2 regions of the Microbacterium sp. LMC-P-041 genome follow, and region 1 is predicted to be linked to the other one. Evidence: predicted binding sites of a transcription regulator. Region 1 holds the regulator's gene; the other holds the start of a gene.

The links. Region 1 encodes LexA, which represses DNA repair genes until DNA is damaged. Its sites were predicted from a motif close to TCGAACANNTGTTCGA; they were not measured.
Region 2: the regulator LexA is predicted to act here: its motif matches at 4,083-4,098, upstream of imuA' (DnaE2-dependent mutagenesis accessory factor ImuA').

The regions. Positions count from the first base shown of each region.
Region 1 is NZ_JARVRV010000005.1:502,507-509,797, forward strand. It holds gene ftsX (permease-like cell division protein FtsX) at 1-429, shown strand, start outside; gene smpB (SsrA-binding protein SmpB) at 515-991, shown strand; gene QRN21_RS12630 (prolyl oligopeptidase family serine peptidase) at 992-2,857, opposite strand; gene lexA (transcriptional repressor LexA) at 2,913-3,599, opposite strand; gene QRN21_RS12640 (LysM peptidoglycan-binding domain-containing protein) at 3,882-4,244, shown strand; gene QRN21_RS12645 (histidinol-phosphate transaminase) at 4,336-5,430, shown strand; gene hisB (imidazoleglycerol-phosphate dehydratase HisB) at 5,427-6,044, shown strand; gene hisH (imidazole glycerol phosphate synthase subunit HisH) at 6,041-6,682, shown strand; gene QRN21_RS12660 (MinD/ParA family ATP-binding protein) at 6,758-7,291, opposite strand, start outside.
Region 2 is NZ_JARVRV010000002.1:350,349-357,639, forward strand. It holds gene lpdA (dihydrolipoyl dehydrogenase) at 1-636, shown strand, start outside; gene QRN21_RS05575 (methyltransferase domain-containing protein) at 693-1,412, opposite strand; gene QRN21_RS05580 (type III polyketide synthase) at 1,409-2,563, opposite strand; gene QRN21_RS05585 (CYTH domain-containing protein) at 2,618-3,262, opposite strand; gene QRN21_RS05590 (hypothetical protein) at 3,255-3,467, opposite strand; gene QRN21_RS05595 (prepilin peptidase) at 3,506-3,976, opposite strand; gene imuA' (DnaE2-dependent mutagenesis accessory factor ImuA') at 4,109-4,906, shown strand; gene QRN21_RS05605 (DNA polymerase Y family protein) at 4,903-6,444, shown strand; gene QRN21_RS05610 (error-prone DNA polymerase) at 6,444-7,291, shown strand, end outside.

The DNA of each region.
Region 1 (7,291 bases):
CAGCTCCAGTACCTCGAACCCCTGTTCTCCGCCTTGACGGTCGCGACCTACATCGCGGTCGGCATCGCAGCGCTCATGCTGATCGCCGCCATCCTCTTGATCGGCACGACCATCAGGCTCTCCGCGTACGCCAGACGCAAGGAGATCGGGATCATGCGCCTGGTGGGGGCGTCCAACCGCTTTATCCAGACGCCGTTCGTCCTGGAGGGCGTCTTCGCTGCCTTCCTCGGCTCGGCCCTCGCAAGCGCGGCCGTCGTCGCCGGCGTCCACTTCGGCGTCGACGGCTACCTCCGAGGACGCGTGCCGTTCATCACGACCTGGGTGTCGATGCAGGACGCTGCCGTCGTCGTCCCGGTGCTGATCGGCATCGGCGTCGTGCTCGCCGCGCTGTCGGCGGGTTTCGCGATCCGTCGCTGGCTTCGCACCTGACCCGCGCGCCGGTATAGACTGACAGGCTGTCGTGCGCCCGTGACGGGCACCGGAACCATTGCGCGACGCGGATCAGGAGAGAATCATGCCCAGGGAACGCGGGGAGAAGGTCGTCGCGACCAATCGTCGCGCACGTCACGACTACAACATCGAGAAGTCGTACGAGGCGGGGATGGTGCTCACCGGCACCGAGGTGAAGTCACTGCGCCAGGGGCGCGCGAACCTGAGCGACGGATATGCGTTCGTCAAGGGGAACGAGGTCTTTCTCGACTCGGTGCACATCCCGGAGTACTCGCAGGGCCACTGGACCAACCATTCGGCGAAGCGCGTCCGCAAGCTGCTGCTGCACCGTGAGGAGATCGCGAAGCTGCAGCACGCGGTCTCCGCCGGCGGCTACACGCTGATCCCGCTGAAGCTGTACTTCTCCGACGGTCGCGCCAAGGTCGAGATCGCTCTCGCCAAGGGAAAGCGCGAGTTCGACAAGCGCCAGACCCTCCGCGAGCGTCAGGACACCCGCGAAGCCGAGCGCGCGATGCGCCTGCGCAACCGCGTGGGGGAGTGATCAGCGCGCGGGCGTGAATCCGAACACGCGTCCGAGGAAAGCGAGCTCCCTCTCGAGGGCGTCGATGATCGTCTCGCTCGACCGGAAGCCATGGCCCTCACCCGGGTACAGCACGTACTCGTGCTCCACACCACTCGTCGCCAGCGCATCGCGGATCGCCTCGGACTGTGTCGGTGGCACGACACGGTCGTCCGCACCCTGCATCAGCAGCACAGGCACGTCGATCCGGTCGGCGTGCGTCAGGGGCGAACGCGCGACGTAGAGTGCCTCCGCCTCGGGCAGCGGACCCACCAGCCCCTCGATGTAGTGCGCCTCGAAGTCGTGGGAGTGCGCGCTCAGCATCTGCAGGTCGACCACTCCGTATCGGCTGATCCCCGCGGCGAACGTCCCTCCCCGCACCAGCGACGAGAGCACTGTCCAACCGCCCGCCGAGCCGCCTCTGATCGCGATGCGGGCGGGATCCGCGAGCCCGGCATCGGCGAGGCCGCGGGCCGCTGCGATCACGTCGTCGACGTCGACCACGCCCCATCCGCCGTCCAGCCGTTCGCGGTACGCACGGCCGTAGCCCGTCGATCCGCCGTAATTGACGTCGAGCACGCCGATGCCGCGGCTCGTCCAGAACGCGACGGCGGCGGACGCCGCGCCGGTCACATGCGCGGTCGGGCCGCCGTGGACGAGCACGATGTAGGGCGGGAGCTCGTCATCCGCGGCCGGAGCGTGGGCCGAGGGATTCGTCGGCGGGTACGCGAAGGCATGGACGGGCCCGTGCGAGCCGTCGACCAGGACCTCGGATGCGGGCGGCATCCACGCAGGATCGGTCGGCGCAGCTCCCGCGACGGCCTCGACGCGACCCGTGTCGACGTCGACGCACCAGACCCCGGGTTCTGTCGTCGAGCTGTTTCCGGAGAGCAGCACGCGGGAGGCCGCGACATCGTCGACACTCACGTGGCCGTCTGCGGGGAGGGGAATGCGGTGGGCGCCGCCGTCGGGGTCGATGACGACGACCCGGTCGCGACCGTTCGTGCGCACAGCCACGACGCGACCGTCGGCGAGCGGGCGGTACCAGCGATTGCCGAGCACCCAGAGGCCGTATCCCGTGTCGGCGTCGTCGTCGATGATCTGCTCCGCCGTGCCGACCGCCTGGGCTCCGCTGACACGCTGTCGGTGCAGAGCCCAGCGGCCCGAGGGATCGTCGGAGTACACGATCTCGTCGTCAGCCGTCCACTCGGGCTGCAGCGCGGCGCGAGTGGACAGCTCTGTGCGCGCGGTGCCGTCCGAGATCACCAACGACGCTCGCTGCCACGGCATCCGATCGCCGGACCACTCGACCCACGCTGCACGAGAACCGTCGGGAGACAGTGCCGGATGAGCGTAGAACGACTCGCCTTCGACGAGGGTCTTCAACAGCGCAGGCCGGTCGGATGCCGACCCGTCGGTCGGGATCTCGACGATGGCGCGTCGGTGAGGGGAGACGGACAGATCCTCCCGCACGGCGAACAGGCGGCCGCTCTGCAGACGCAGACCGCCGTGCGCCGGGCCCGGGGGTGTCAAAGGAACGGGGACACCGCCGCGGGGCATGCGGTGCACGCGCTGATCCTTGGCATCGACGAAGTACAGCGTGCCGTCGGCATCCGCGGTCCACGCCCCGCCGCCGTACTCGTGGACGCGAGACCGAGCACTCCATGGCGCGGGAAGGATCTCGGCACCCGTCGAACTTCGCACGGTCAGGCGACCGCCCTCGGCAGGGATCGACTCACCCCACCAGATCTCGTCAGCCACGAAGGCGCTGCCATCGATCCGCGGAGACGACGCGGCGATCCGGTCGGGGGTGAACGGAGAGGTCCAGGTACCGAACGGCGACGACATGGTTCGAGCCTATGGTGCGTCGACGCCCGCCGTCACCGGCAGGGTGGGAGGGGAGTCAGACCGCGCGCAGCACGGCGACGATCTTGCCGAGGATGACGGACTCGTCGCCGAGGATCGGCTCGAATGCGGAGTTGCGAGGCAGCAGCCAGGTGTGGCCGTCGCGTCGACGGAGAACCTTCACCGTCGCCTCGCCGTCGAGCATGGCGGCGACGATCTCGCCGTTCTCGGCGCTGCTCTGCGACCGCACCACGACCCAGTCGCCGTCGCAGATCGCCGCATCGATCATCGATTCGCCGGACACCTTGAGCATGAACAGGTCGCCCTTGCCGACGAGCTGCCGGGGGAGCGGGAAGATCTCCTCGACCTGCTGGTCGGCGGTGATCGGGACACCTGCGGCGATGCGGCCGACGAGCGGCACGAGCGCCGCATCGCCCACGGGGGTCGCCACATCGGCGGGATTCTCTCCGCTGGTGCCGGGGAGGTCGATGAGCACTTCCATGGCACGGGTCTTGCCGGGGTCGCGTCGCAGATATCCGCTCAGCTCGAGCTGGCCGAGCTGGTGGGTCACGCTGGACAGCGACTTGAGGCCCACGGCGTCGCCGATCTCTCTCATGCTCGGCGGGTACCCGTGACGGCTGATCGACGTCTGGATGACCTCGAGGATCGCCATCTGCTTGGGACTCAGGCTCTTGCGGCGACGGGTGCGCGGGACGTCGGCGTCGGGGGCGGAGATGTCGCTCATGGTGCTCCTCAGGTGTGCGATTCCGGCGTCTCAGTTCGAATGTCGGAGGCCCGTGGTGGGGTGTTGACATCGAAACCGTATCCGAGAATCGCGCCGAAGTGGAAGATCTGTTCGAGCGTGTCGGCCGATTCCCGGACTTCTGTTTCGAAGAACGCTTGACAGATGTTCGAATTCGAAGATAACTTCGGAACGTAGCTTCGCATTCACGGCTCCCGGCCGAGGCGCGAATGCGAACGCTACGCCAACTTCACCGCCCACGCGGTAGATGCAGAGGAGCACGACATGAGCACCATCACCTTCAGCAGTGCAGCAGTCCTTCCGGCTCGTCCGGCGACGCGGCTCAAGCTGACGGCGCGCGGTCGACGTGTCGTTCTCGCTGTCGCGGCCGTGCCGCTCGCAGCCGGGATCGCATTCGCCGCACTCAGCGGCGGCAGTGCGATGGCCTCAGGCGAGCAGACCGCCACGGCATCGTTCGCGACGGTGACGGTGATGCCCGGCGACACGCTGTGGTCGATCGCCGAGAGCGTGGCCCCCGGCGCGGATCCGCGCGACGTGATCGGCGACATCACGCGTCTGAACCTGCTGCGCGGCGGCGAGCTGCAGATCGGCCAGGAGCTGGCGATTCCGGCGCAGTATTCGGAATGAACCCGTGAGGGCCGTTCGATCGAGCGGTGCGGCGCGGAAGCGCGTTCACACTCCGTCACCACGAGCGTCTGTGTAGCGAAGGCGGCCTACCATGGGAAGGGTGACTGCATCACTCGCCGACCTCCCTCTTCGCGACGACCTCCGAGGGCTCACGCCCTATGGAGCGCCGCAAGCGCCTCTTCCGATCGCACTCAACGTCAACGAGAACACGCATCCGGTTCCCGACGCGGTCGCCAGTGACATCCTGGACGACATCGCGGTCGCGCTCCGCGATGTCAACCGCTACCCGGATCGCGAGTTCACCACGCTCCGGGAAGGGTTCGCGGAGTATCTCGGTCATGGTCTCGAACCGGCTCAGATCTGGGCGGGCAACGGGTCGAACGAAGTCCTTCAGCACATTCTGCAGGCGTTCGGAGGGCCGGGCCGCACGGCGTTCAGCTTCGCCCCGACCTACTCGATGTATCCGCTGATCTCGAAGGGCACCGGAGCGTGTTGGGTCGCCGGCACCAGGCAGCCCGATTACACGATCACCCCCGAAGAGGCGGCAGCGCAGGTGCGAGATGTCGATCCTGACGTCATCCTGCTGTGCTCGCCGAACAATCCGACAGGCACGCCGCTGGGCCTCGACGTCGTCGAAGCCGTGTACGAGGCGTCGAACGGAATCGTCGTCGTCGACGAGGCGTACCAGGAGTTCGCGCCGCACGACGCGGCATCGGCTCTGACCCTTCTCGAGGGACGACCGCGGCTCGCCGTCTCCCGCACGATGAGCAAGGCCTTCGCCTTCGCGGGTGCCCGCGTGGGGTACCTCGCCGCGGATCCTGCCTTCATCGACGCTCTGCGGCTCGTGCGCCTGCCGTACCACCTCAGCGCTCTCACTCAGGCCGCAGCCGTCGCCGCTCTGCGCAACTCCGACGTGATGCTCGGCATGGTCGAGGAGATCGTCGAGCAGCGGGATCGCATCTCCGCGACACTCGAGGCGCTGGGGTACACCCCGCATGAGTCCTGGTCGAACTTCGTTCTGTTCGGGGGTGTCGCAGAGCCCCAGAAGGTCTGGCAGCAGCTCTATGAGCAGGGTGTTCTCATCCGCGACGTCGGGATACCCGGGCACCTCCGCGTCACCGCGGGCACCGAGCCGGAGACCACGGCATTCCTCGATGCCCTCGCCTCGATAGGATCGGCTTCATGAGCAGCCCCGCCCAGACCCCGCGCACCGCCACGCGTGTGCGCAGCACGTCGGAGTCCACCGTCGAGCTCGAGCTGAACCTCGACGGCACCGGTGCGAGCCGTATCGACACGTCGGTGCCGTTCTTCGATCACATGCTGACGGCTTTCGCGAAGCACTCGCTCACGGACCTCACGGTGCGCGCCTCGGGGGACACGCAGATCGACGCACACCACACCGTGGAGGACATCTCGATCGTTCTCGGTCAGGCCATCCGTGAAGCGCTGGGCGACAAGTCCGGCATCTCGCGATACGGCGACGCTCTCGTGCCGCTCGACGAGGCGCTCGCTCAGGCTGTCGTGGACATCTCGGGGCGTCCCTATCTCGTTCACACGGGGGAGCCTGCCGGTTTCGAGCACCACCTCATCGGCGGCCACTTCACCGGTTCGCTCGTGCGCCACACGTTCGAGGCCATCACCTTCAACGCGGGACTCACGGTGCACGTACGCGTTCTCGGGGGCCGCGACCCCCACCACATCGCCGAAGCCGAGTACAAGGCATTCGCTCGGGCGTTCCGCCAGGCCAAGGCCCTCGACCCTCTGGTCGACGGCATCCCGTCGACGAAGGGCGCACTGTGAGCAGGGCTCCCCGGGTCGCCGTCTTCGATTACGAATCCGGCAACGTCCACTCGGCTGTCAAGGCGCTCATCGCCGCCGGTGCTGATGCGGTGCTGACGCGCGACCGCAAGGAAGCGCTCGAGGCAGACGGTCTCGTGGTGCCGGGGGTCGGCGCGTTCCAGGCCGTGCGCGATGCGCTCTACGCGCACGGCGGCGACGAGATCATCGATCGCCGGCTCGCAGGCGGGCGCCCGGTGCTCGGCATCTGCGTCGGCATGCAGGTTCTGTTCGCGCACGGTGTCGAGCGCGGGCACGATTCCGAGGGTCTCGGCGAATGGCCGGGAGCGGTCACGGAGCTCAACGCGCCGGTGCTGCCGCACATGGGGTGGAACACGGTCGAGCCGGGCGCCGAATCGGTGCTGTTCAAGGGCATCGAGAACGAACGCTTCTACTTCGTGCATTCCTACGCCGCGCAGTCGTGGGAGCTCGATGTCATCCCGCCGTTCCCTCAGCCGGTGCTCACGTGGTCGACGTACGGCGATCCGTTCCTCGCTGCGGTCGAGAACGGGCCGCTCTCCGCGACGCAGTTCCATCCTGAGAAGTCCGGCGAGGCCGGAATCCAGCTGCTCCGCAACTGGGTCGACAGCCTTCGGTCCTGACGCGTCGGCAGCCCGCTGAGCCGCCGTCGATCCGAACCTCGGACGACCGATCCGCCGGGTCCACTGCCGAACGGCTCAGAAGCCTCGGGCGACGGCGGCCGCGGCAGAGAGCCACGACCGCTGCGTCGGCGCCGCGAGTGCGCGAAGACGGAGGTGACCGTCGACCATCTCCCGATCGAAGGGGATGCCGACGACTTCGCGCGCGAGCGGCTGATATCCGGCGATGACGTCTGCGACTTCGGCGGGGGATGCCTTCGGGTCCGCCTGGCTGACGACGACCACTGACTCGCGAGCCAACCGTGCGGATCGCTCGTCGCGGTCTTCGAGTGCCTCGAGCAGCAGCGCCCCGGCCTCGGCATGGTCGTCACGTGTCGTCGTCGCCACGACGATCTGGTCGGCGAGGTCGATCATCCGCAGCCACATCGGATCGGACTCGTCGTTGCCGGAGTCGATGATGATCAGACGGTAGAACTTGGCCGCGATCGCGTGGATGGAGTCGACGTCACTCGGCCGGAGCCGATTCTCGTGGGCCAGTCGGACGGGCTTCGACCGCAGGACGTCGTACTTCTCCTGCGGCTGGTGATGCACGAAGTGCGCGAGGTCGGCTGA
Region 2 (7,291 bases), on a different contig from region 1:
CAGCAGAGTTCGATCGAGGCCGACAAGGTGCTCATGTCGGTCGGCTTCGCCCCCAACATCGAGGGCTTCGGTCTCGAGGCCACCGGCGTGAAGCTCACCGAGCGCGGCGCGATCGACATCGACGACCACATGCGCACGAACGTCGAGGGCATCTACGCGATCGGCGATGTCACCGCCAAGCTGCAGCTCGCCCATGTGGCCGAGGCGCAGGGCGTCGTGGCCGCAGAGACCATCGGCGGCGCGGAGACCCAGACGCTGGGCGACTACCGCATGATGCCGCGCGCGACGTTCTGCTCGCCGCAGGTCGCCTCGTTCGGTCTCACCGAGCAGCAGGCGAAGGACGAGGGACGCGAGATCAAGGTCGCGACGTTCCCGTTCATGGCCAACGGCAAGGCGCACGGGCTCGGCGAGCCCGTCGGATTCGTCAAGCTGATCGCCGACGCCGAGCACCTCGAGCTCATCGGCGCCCACATGATCGGCCCCGACGTGTCGGAGCTCCTGCCCGAGCTGACGCTGGCCCAGAAGTGGGACCTCACGGCCCTCGAGCTGGCTCGCAACGTGCACACGCACCCGACGCTCTCGGAGGCGCTGCAGGAGGGCTTCCACGGCCTCGCAGGTCACATGATCAACTTCTGATCACCGCGATCGACTCGAAGGCCCGGCACGCTCACGCGTGGCCGGGCCTTCGTGCGTCATGAGACCGCGTCGGCGCGCCTGCGCAGCTCCAGCCGCGAGGGGAGTCCGAAGTGCACGGTCCATCCGGACGGCACGAGCGCGGCGAGTTCTCCCCTCGTGTACGAGCGACGGATGCTGACGAGGCCGTCCTCTCGGATGAACGAGCCCCGGAACAGCGTGCCCGCGAGGATCCACGTCGCGACGTCGTACAGCACGTAGGCGAGTCGAGTGCGGGCGATGTCGCGGTGCACCACGACACCGCCGCTGCCGACGAGCGCCTCGGAGTCCCGCAGCAGGCCGTCGAGCTCCGCCCCGGTGAGGTGGTGCAGCACGTGATTCGAGAAGACCACGTCGAACTGCTCGCCATCCGCCACGAGGTCTGACGAGAAGGCGCAGCGATATGCGATGCCGGCTCCTCCATCGTGCTCCGCCGCCCAGCGGATCGCCCGCTCGTCGGCGTCCAGCGCCGTGATCTCCACCTCGAGACCCGCTCGCCGCGCTCGCGCCGCGATCATCCGGCATACGTCTCCGCCACCCGCGCCGATGTCGAGGATGCGGATCGGGCCACGGCGGGCGCGCGGCAGGATGTCCTGGCGATAGAGCAGTCGGGGTCGGGAGACGAGCGCGTTCACGAGACGGAAGCGCCGGTAGGTGCGCTCCAGCATCCCGACGTCCGCATGCGGGTCGTCCATGAGCTCGCGCGCCTCGGTGGCGCGTGTCGAAAGGTCGTGTCTCACGAGATGCCGGTGGTGACCGTCATCAGTGCGCTCTCGGCGGTCAGCCCAGGGCCGAAGGCCATCGCGGCGACGCGCGACCCGTCCCCCGCGCCGTCGTCGAGGATCCGCTTGATGACGAAGAGCACAGTGGCGCTCGACATGTTGCCGTTCTCGCGCAGCGTCTCCCGGGCCGGGAAGAGCTGATCGTCGCTGAGATTCAGTCGCTCCTGCACGCGGTCGAGGATGCTGCGTCCACCGGGGTGGATGGCCCAGTGCTCCACCCGCTCCCCCACACGCCCCTCGTCGAACGCGGCTGCGAGCTCGCCCTCGCGCGCGTACAGCGGACGGATCGCACCGATGATGGTCTCCCCGATGATCTGCGGCACCTTCGTCGACAGGATCATCTCGAAGCCGTGGTCGCCGATGGTCCAGGCCATGTCCTTCTCGCCCTCCGCGGCTATCGCCGTGTGGAAGCCGTCGAGACGCACCGCAGGAACAGGAGTGGCGAGGTCGCGTGCGGTGACGATGCCGGCGGCCGCCCCGTCGGCGAAGAGCGAGTTGGCGACGATGAGATCCGGGTCCTCCGACGAGCGAAGGTGGACGGTGCACAGCTCGACGCTGACCACGAGCACCACGGCCGTGGGGTCGGCTGCGCAGAACTGGCTCGCCGCACGGAGCGCCGGCAGCGAGGCGTAGCAGCCCATGAATCCGAGGTGATAACGCTGCACGCTGTCGGACAGCCCCAGCCCGCGCACGATCTCGTACTCGGGGCCCGGCGCGTGGAAGCCCGTGCAGGATGCGGTGATGACGTGCGTGACGTCTGCGGCGACGATGTCGGGGTCTGCGTCCAAGGCGCTGCGCGCCACCTCCACGAAGAGACGCAACGCCTCGCGCGTATAGAGGTCGTTGCGGGCTGCGGTGCCCGGCGACTGCAGGCGGCCCGTCTCACGGTCGAAGAACATCTTGTCGTCCGTGCCGGCCGCGGGCGAGAGCTCTCGGATGACGGTGTGGCGGGTGTCGATGCCCGAGCCGTTGAACGACGCCCCGATGATCCGCTGGGCGAGGCGTCCGACATCGGGCTGCGAGGCGAAGATGTCGCGCACCTCGTGCTGCTCGATGACGGTGTCGGGAACGATCGTCCGCAATGAGCGGAGCACGGCAGCGCGGGTCATGTCTGTCACTCAAGCATGACCGCGCGCCAGCACGGAAGGGGCTTGCATCGGGCGTCAGAAACCCAGAGCACGCGCGAGCTTCGAGCTGGATGACGCGTCGCGACCCCCGGCATCGGAGACGACCCGCTCCACGGCGTCGAAGAGGGCTGCTCGCCCCGCCGCATCGACAGGCGCGGCGGGGCCGAGCTCGAACTCCCACTCCCGCCATTCCCGCTGCACGTCGTGTCGGAGATCGGTCGCGCGAACGCGGTCATCGACGAACTCGGCGACGACTCCGGCCGTCCCGGTGAGCAGGTACGCCGTGCGGGTGTTCTCGATCCGCGCGAGGGGTGTGAGCGGCGCCGTCGCCCATCGCGAGATGGTCTCGGTCACGGCATCCGGGATGCTGTCGTCTTCGCCCAGGGGCCAGCCGATCTCGAGGCGACCGTCACCTTCTCGCGGTCCCTTGATGTGCCATCCGGCATCGGGGCCGCCGGTGCGGCGACGAAGGGCTACCCCTGCACGGGAGAGCCGAGCATCGACGGTGTCGAAGTAGCGAGCGTCGAGCTCGCGCACCTCTCCGGACGACACGGCATCCACTCCGGGGATCCCCACCCACACCGGAAGGGGCGTGGAGTCATCGACGTCGTACTTGCGCTCGACCTCGACGACCCTGGAGGGCTCGGAGCCAGACGGCGACTCGCTGGGGTGCTCAGTCATCCGACGGGCTGATGTCCTCGAGGGATTCGTCGTACCAGTAGTCGATCTCGGTGGGACCGTCGGTGTCGCCGGTGTTCTGCGCGTCACCGCGCCGGTTGTACACCACCTGGGTCTCGCTGTAAGGGACGATCAGCTTGTCGTCCGCGTCGCCGAGAGGAATGATCTGCCCGTCGAGCGGGCCGCCGTGAAGTCGTGCGAGTGCCATGTCCTCACCCTATCGCCGACGGCACCCTGCACGGCGCCTCACTCCATCAGGATGCCGAGGAGCGCGCCGATGATCATCCACGGTCCGAAGGCGATCCGCGTGGATCCGTCCGCCCTGCGGAGCATCATCAGCGAGAGGGAGAACACGGCGCCGAGCACGAAGGCGGATGCTGCTCCCACGGCGAGCGCCTGCCAGCTGTGCCATCCGAGGACCAGACCGATGACGGCGGCGAGCTTGACATCGCCTCCGCCCATGCCGTCCCGGCTGAGCAGACGGAGCGTCGCGTAGAAGCCGCCGAGGATCAGCAACCCGGATACGGCCCTGATCAACGGGGCGCTCTGGCCGACCGTGATGGCGTCGACGACTCCGAGGACGATGAGCGCCGCGAGGGTGGGGAGCACGATCCGGTTCGGCAGCCGATGCGTGCGGATGTCGACGGCGACGAGTCGGCAGGCGATCGCGAACAGGGCCAGATGAACGGTCACGACGGCCACAGTACGGAGATCCATGCCCGCAGGTTAGGAGAACTCGGACGGCGGCGATGACCGCGTGTGGATAACGTCACGCCGCGATGTCGGAGGTTCGAACTATCGTCATCTACTCCAGTTGCTTTATTAGTACATATCTTCGAGGATGGATTCATGGGGATCGGGCTCGATGCGGTGACCGCGCTCTCTCCGGCTGGCGACTCCCGCGCCGGAGAGGTTCTTCGGCTGCGCCGGGAGATCAGCCGCATGCAGCGCAGACGCAGCGAGCACCCGCTTCTCCCTCTCGATCCGGCCTTCTCCTCGCTGCTCCCCGAAGAGGGGCTGCAGACGGGGGCGGCGTACACCGTCTCTCCCTCCCCCAGTCTCGTCCTCGCACTGCTCGCCGCGGCCTCGGGCAAGGGCCACTGGTGCGCGGTCGTGGGCATGCCCACACTGGGTGTCGAAGCCGCAGCGGCGTTCGGAATCGCGCTTCCTCGCCTGATCCTCGTCCCCGAACCAGGAGACCGCTGGCTCGCCGTGGCCTCTGCGCTCGCCGAGGTGGTTCCGCTGATCGCCGTGCAGCCCGGAGGGAGGGCCCGCGATGCGGATGTGTCCCGACTGAGCGCACGACTGCGAGACCGCGGGAGCACCCTGCTCGTCACCGAGTCCGCGGAGTCCGGCGCCTGGCCGCAGAGCGAGGGGTCCATCCGGCTGCACGACCAGCACTGGCTCGGCATCGGCGAGGGGTGGGGGCTCATCGAAGGCTCCACGGCGACGGTGTCGGCGCGGACGAGGCACAGTCCGCTGACGTCGAGCGTACGCGTGCGTCTTCCCGGCTCCCACGGCGCAGTGGAAGAGCTGCCGGCGGAGCACGTCGCCACCGAGACCATGGCCGAGATCACAGGGCTGACCGGCCTGCGCGGCGGCGAGGCCGCTCCGCTCGAGTACCCGCGTCTGGCGGTGGCCGGATGACCGCCGCTCCACTTCGCGTCCTCGTCCTGTGGCTTCCCGATTGGCCGCTGAGAGCAGCTCTCGGCGGCCCACCGCCTCATCCGCCGACCGCTCTGGTGCATGCGAACACCGTCGTGGCGTGCACCGCATCGGCGAGGGAGCACGGCGTGCGCGCCGGCCAACGTCGCCGCGTCGCTCAGGGCCATATCTCGTCACTGCGCGTGATGCCCCACGACCCCGCCCGCGACGAGAGAGCGTTCCTCCCCGTGCTGCAGCTCATCGAGAAGCACGCGCCCGGTGCGGCACTGCTGCGTCCAGGGCTGGCGGCGGTGCGGGCACGGGGCATCGCGCGCTATCACGACGGCGAGGCCGAGGCGGGGCGTGCCCTGATCGACATCCTCACCGACGCCGGGTTCCCCGAGGTGCGCGTGGGCATCGCCGACGGTCCCTTCACCGCCGAGCTCGCCGCGCGAGGGAGCGCACCGTGCACCGTCGTACCTGCAGGACTCGCGAAGGACTTCCTCGCCCCACTCCCGGTGAACGTTCTGAGAGACGAGCAGCTCACCGGTCTGCTCGTCCGGCTCGGTGTGCGCACGCTCGGCGACTTCGCGGCCCTCGACGAGATCGAGGTGCGCGATCGCTTCGGCGAGCGCGGCGCGCGTCTGCACGCCCTCGCCGCCGGCGCCGATTCCCGCGCGGTGGTGGCACGACCTCCTGACCCCGAGCTCGTTCGCTCCATCGAGTTCGACTCGCCACTCGCCGGAGCCGATCAGGTGGCCTTCGCCGTGCGGCAGACGGCCGATGCGGTCATGCTCGCCCTCGGTGAGGCCTCGGTGGTGTGCACCGAGGTCCGCATCGACCTCACCGACGACGACGGCAAGGTGTTCTCGCGCCCCTGGCTGCATCCCACCTGCTTCGATGCCGCTGATCTCGTCGACCGGGTGCGCTGGCAGCTCGAAGCACTGGGAGCCGAATCCGCGAAGGAGCCGGTCGATGAGGCTCGTGCCTTCGGCGGAATCTCTCTGGTGCGGATCGTCCCCGTGGCGGTCGACGATGCCGCCCATCACCAGCCCGGCCTCTTCGGGTCCGGCACTGATGAACGCCTGCATCACGCCATCTCGCGCGTGCAGACGATGCTCGGCCACGAGGGCGTCGTCACCGCTGCCCTCTCCGGCGGGCGCTGGCTCGCCGATCGACAGGTGCTCACTCCGTGGGGCGAACGCGCCGTCGCCCCCAGAGACCCAGCGCAGCCCTGGCCGGGGAGCCTTCCCGACCCTCTCCCCGCCGAGGTGTTCCGCCCTCCTCGCCCCATCGGAGTGCTCTCCCCTGACGGCGAGACCGTCCTCGTCGACGAACGGGGTGCGCTCTCGGCGGCGCCCGCTCGCATCGACGGCGACGACGTTCAGGCGTGGGCCGGTCCGTGGCCGATCCATGAACGCCGATGGGAGGACTCCGGCGGCAAGAGAGGGCACCGCCTGCAGATCGTCGACGATCATGATCGGGCCTGGCTCGTCTTCTGCACCGGAGGCCGGTGGTGGGCTGAGGGGAGGTACCGCTGATGGGCTGGCACAACCCTCCCCTGTCCTGGAACGAGCTGGAGCGCACTCTCAGCGGCGAGGAATCGCCCTACCCGACGGGAGGCATCCCGCCCGGCAGCCGACCCGACCCCGGCCCCGTCAGCACCAAGCGCACACGGAACCCACCGACGTCCGTCAGCAGGCCAGAGGACGCCGTCCCGTACGCCGAGCTGCATGCGCATTCGTCCTATTCCTTCCTCGACGGCGCCTCCTCACCGGAGGACCTGCTCGCCGAGGCCGAGCGTCTCGGACTCACTGCACTGGCGCTCACCGACCACGACGGCTTCTACGGTGCTGCCCGCTTCGCCGAGGTCGCAGAGCTGATGGATGTGAGCGTCCAGACCGTGTTCGGCGCAGAGCTCTCGCTCGGCCTCGACGCACCGCAGCGGGGCGCCCCCGATCCCGTCGGCGACCATCTGCTGGTGCTCGCCGACGGGCTGGAGGGCTACCACCGTCTCTCCGGCGCGATGACGGCCGCCCACCTGCGCGGTGGCGAGAAGGGCCGCCCCGTCTACGACCTCGAGGAGCTGGCAGCCGCCTCAGACGGGCACTGGACGATCCTCACCGGATGCCGGAAGGGCGGGGTCCGCCGTGGCCTAGAGGCGGGAGATGCTCAGACGCCGCTGCGCCGACTGGTGGATCTGTTCGGCCAGGATCACGTCGCCGTCGAGCTCTTTGACCACGGCGACCCGCTGGACACACGACGCAACGACGCTCTCGCCGATCTCGCCAGACGGATGCGACTGCCGGTGGTGGCGACGAACAACGTGCACTATGCAGCGCCCGAGCGTGCATCACTGGCCGAAGCGGTCGCCGCCGTGCGCGCCGT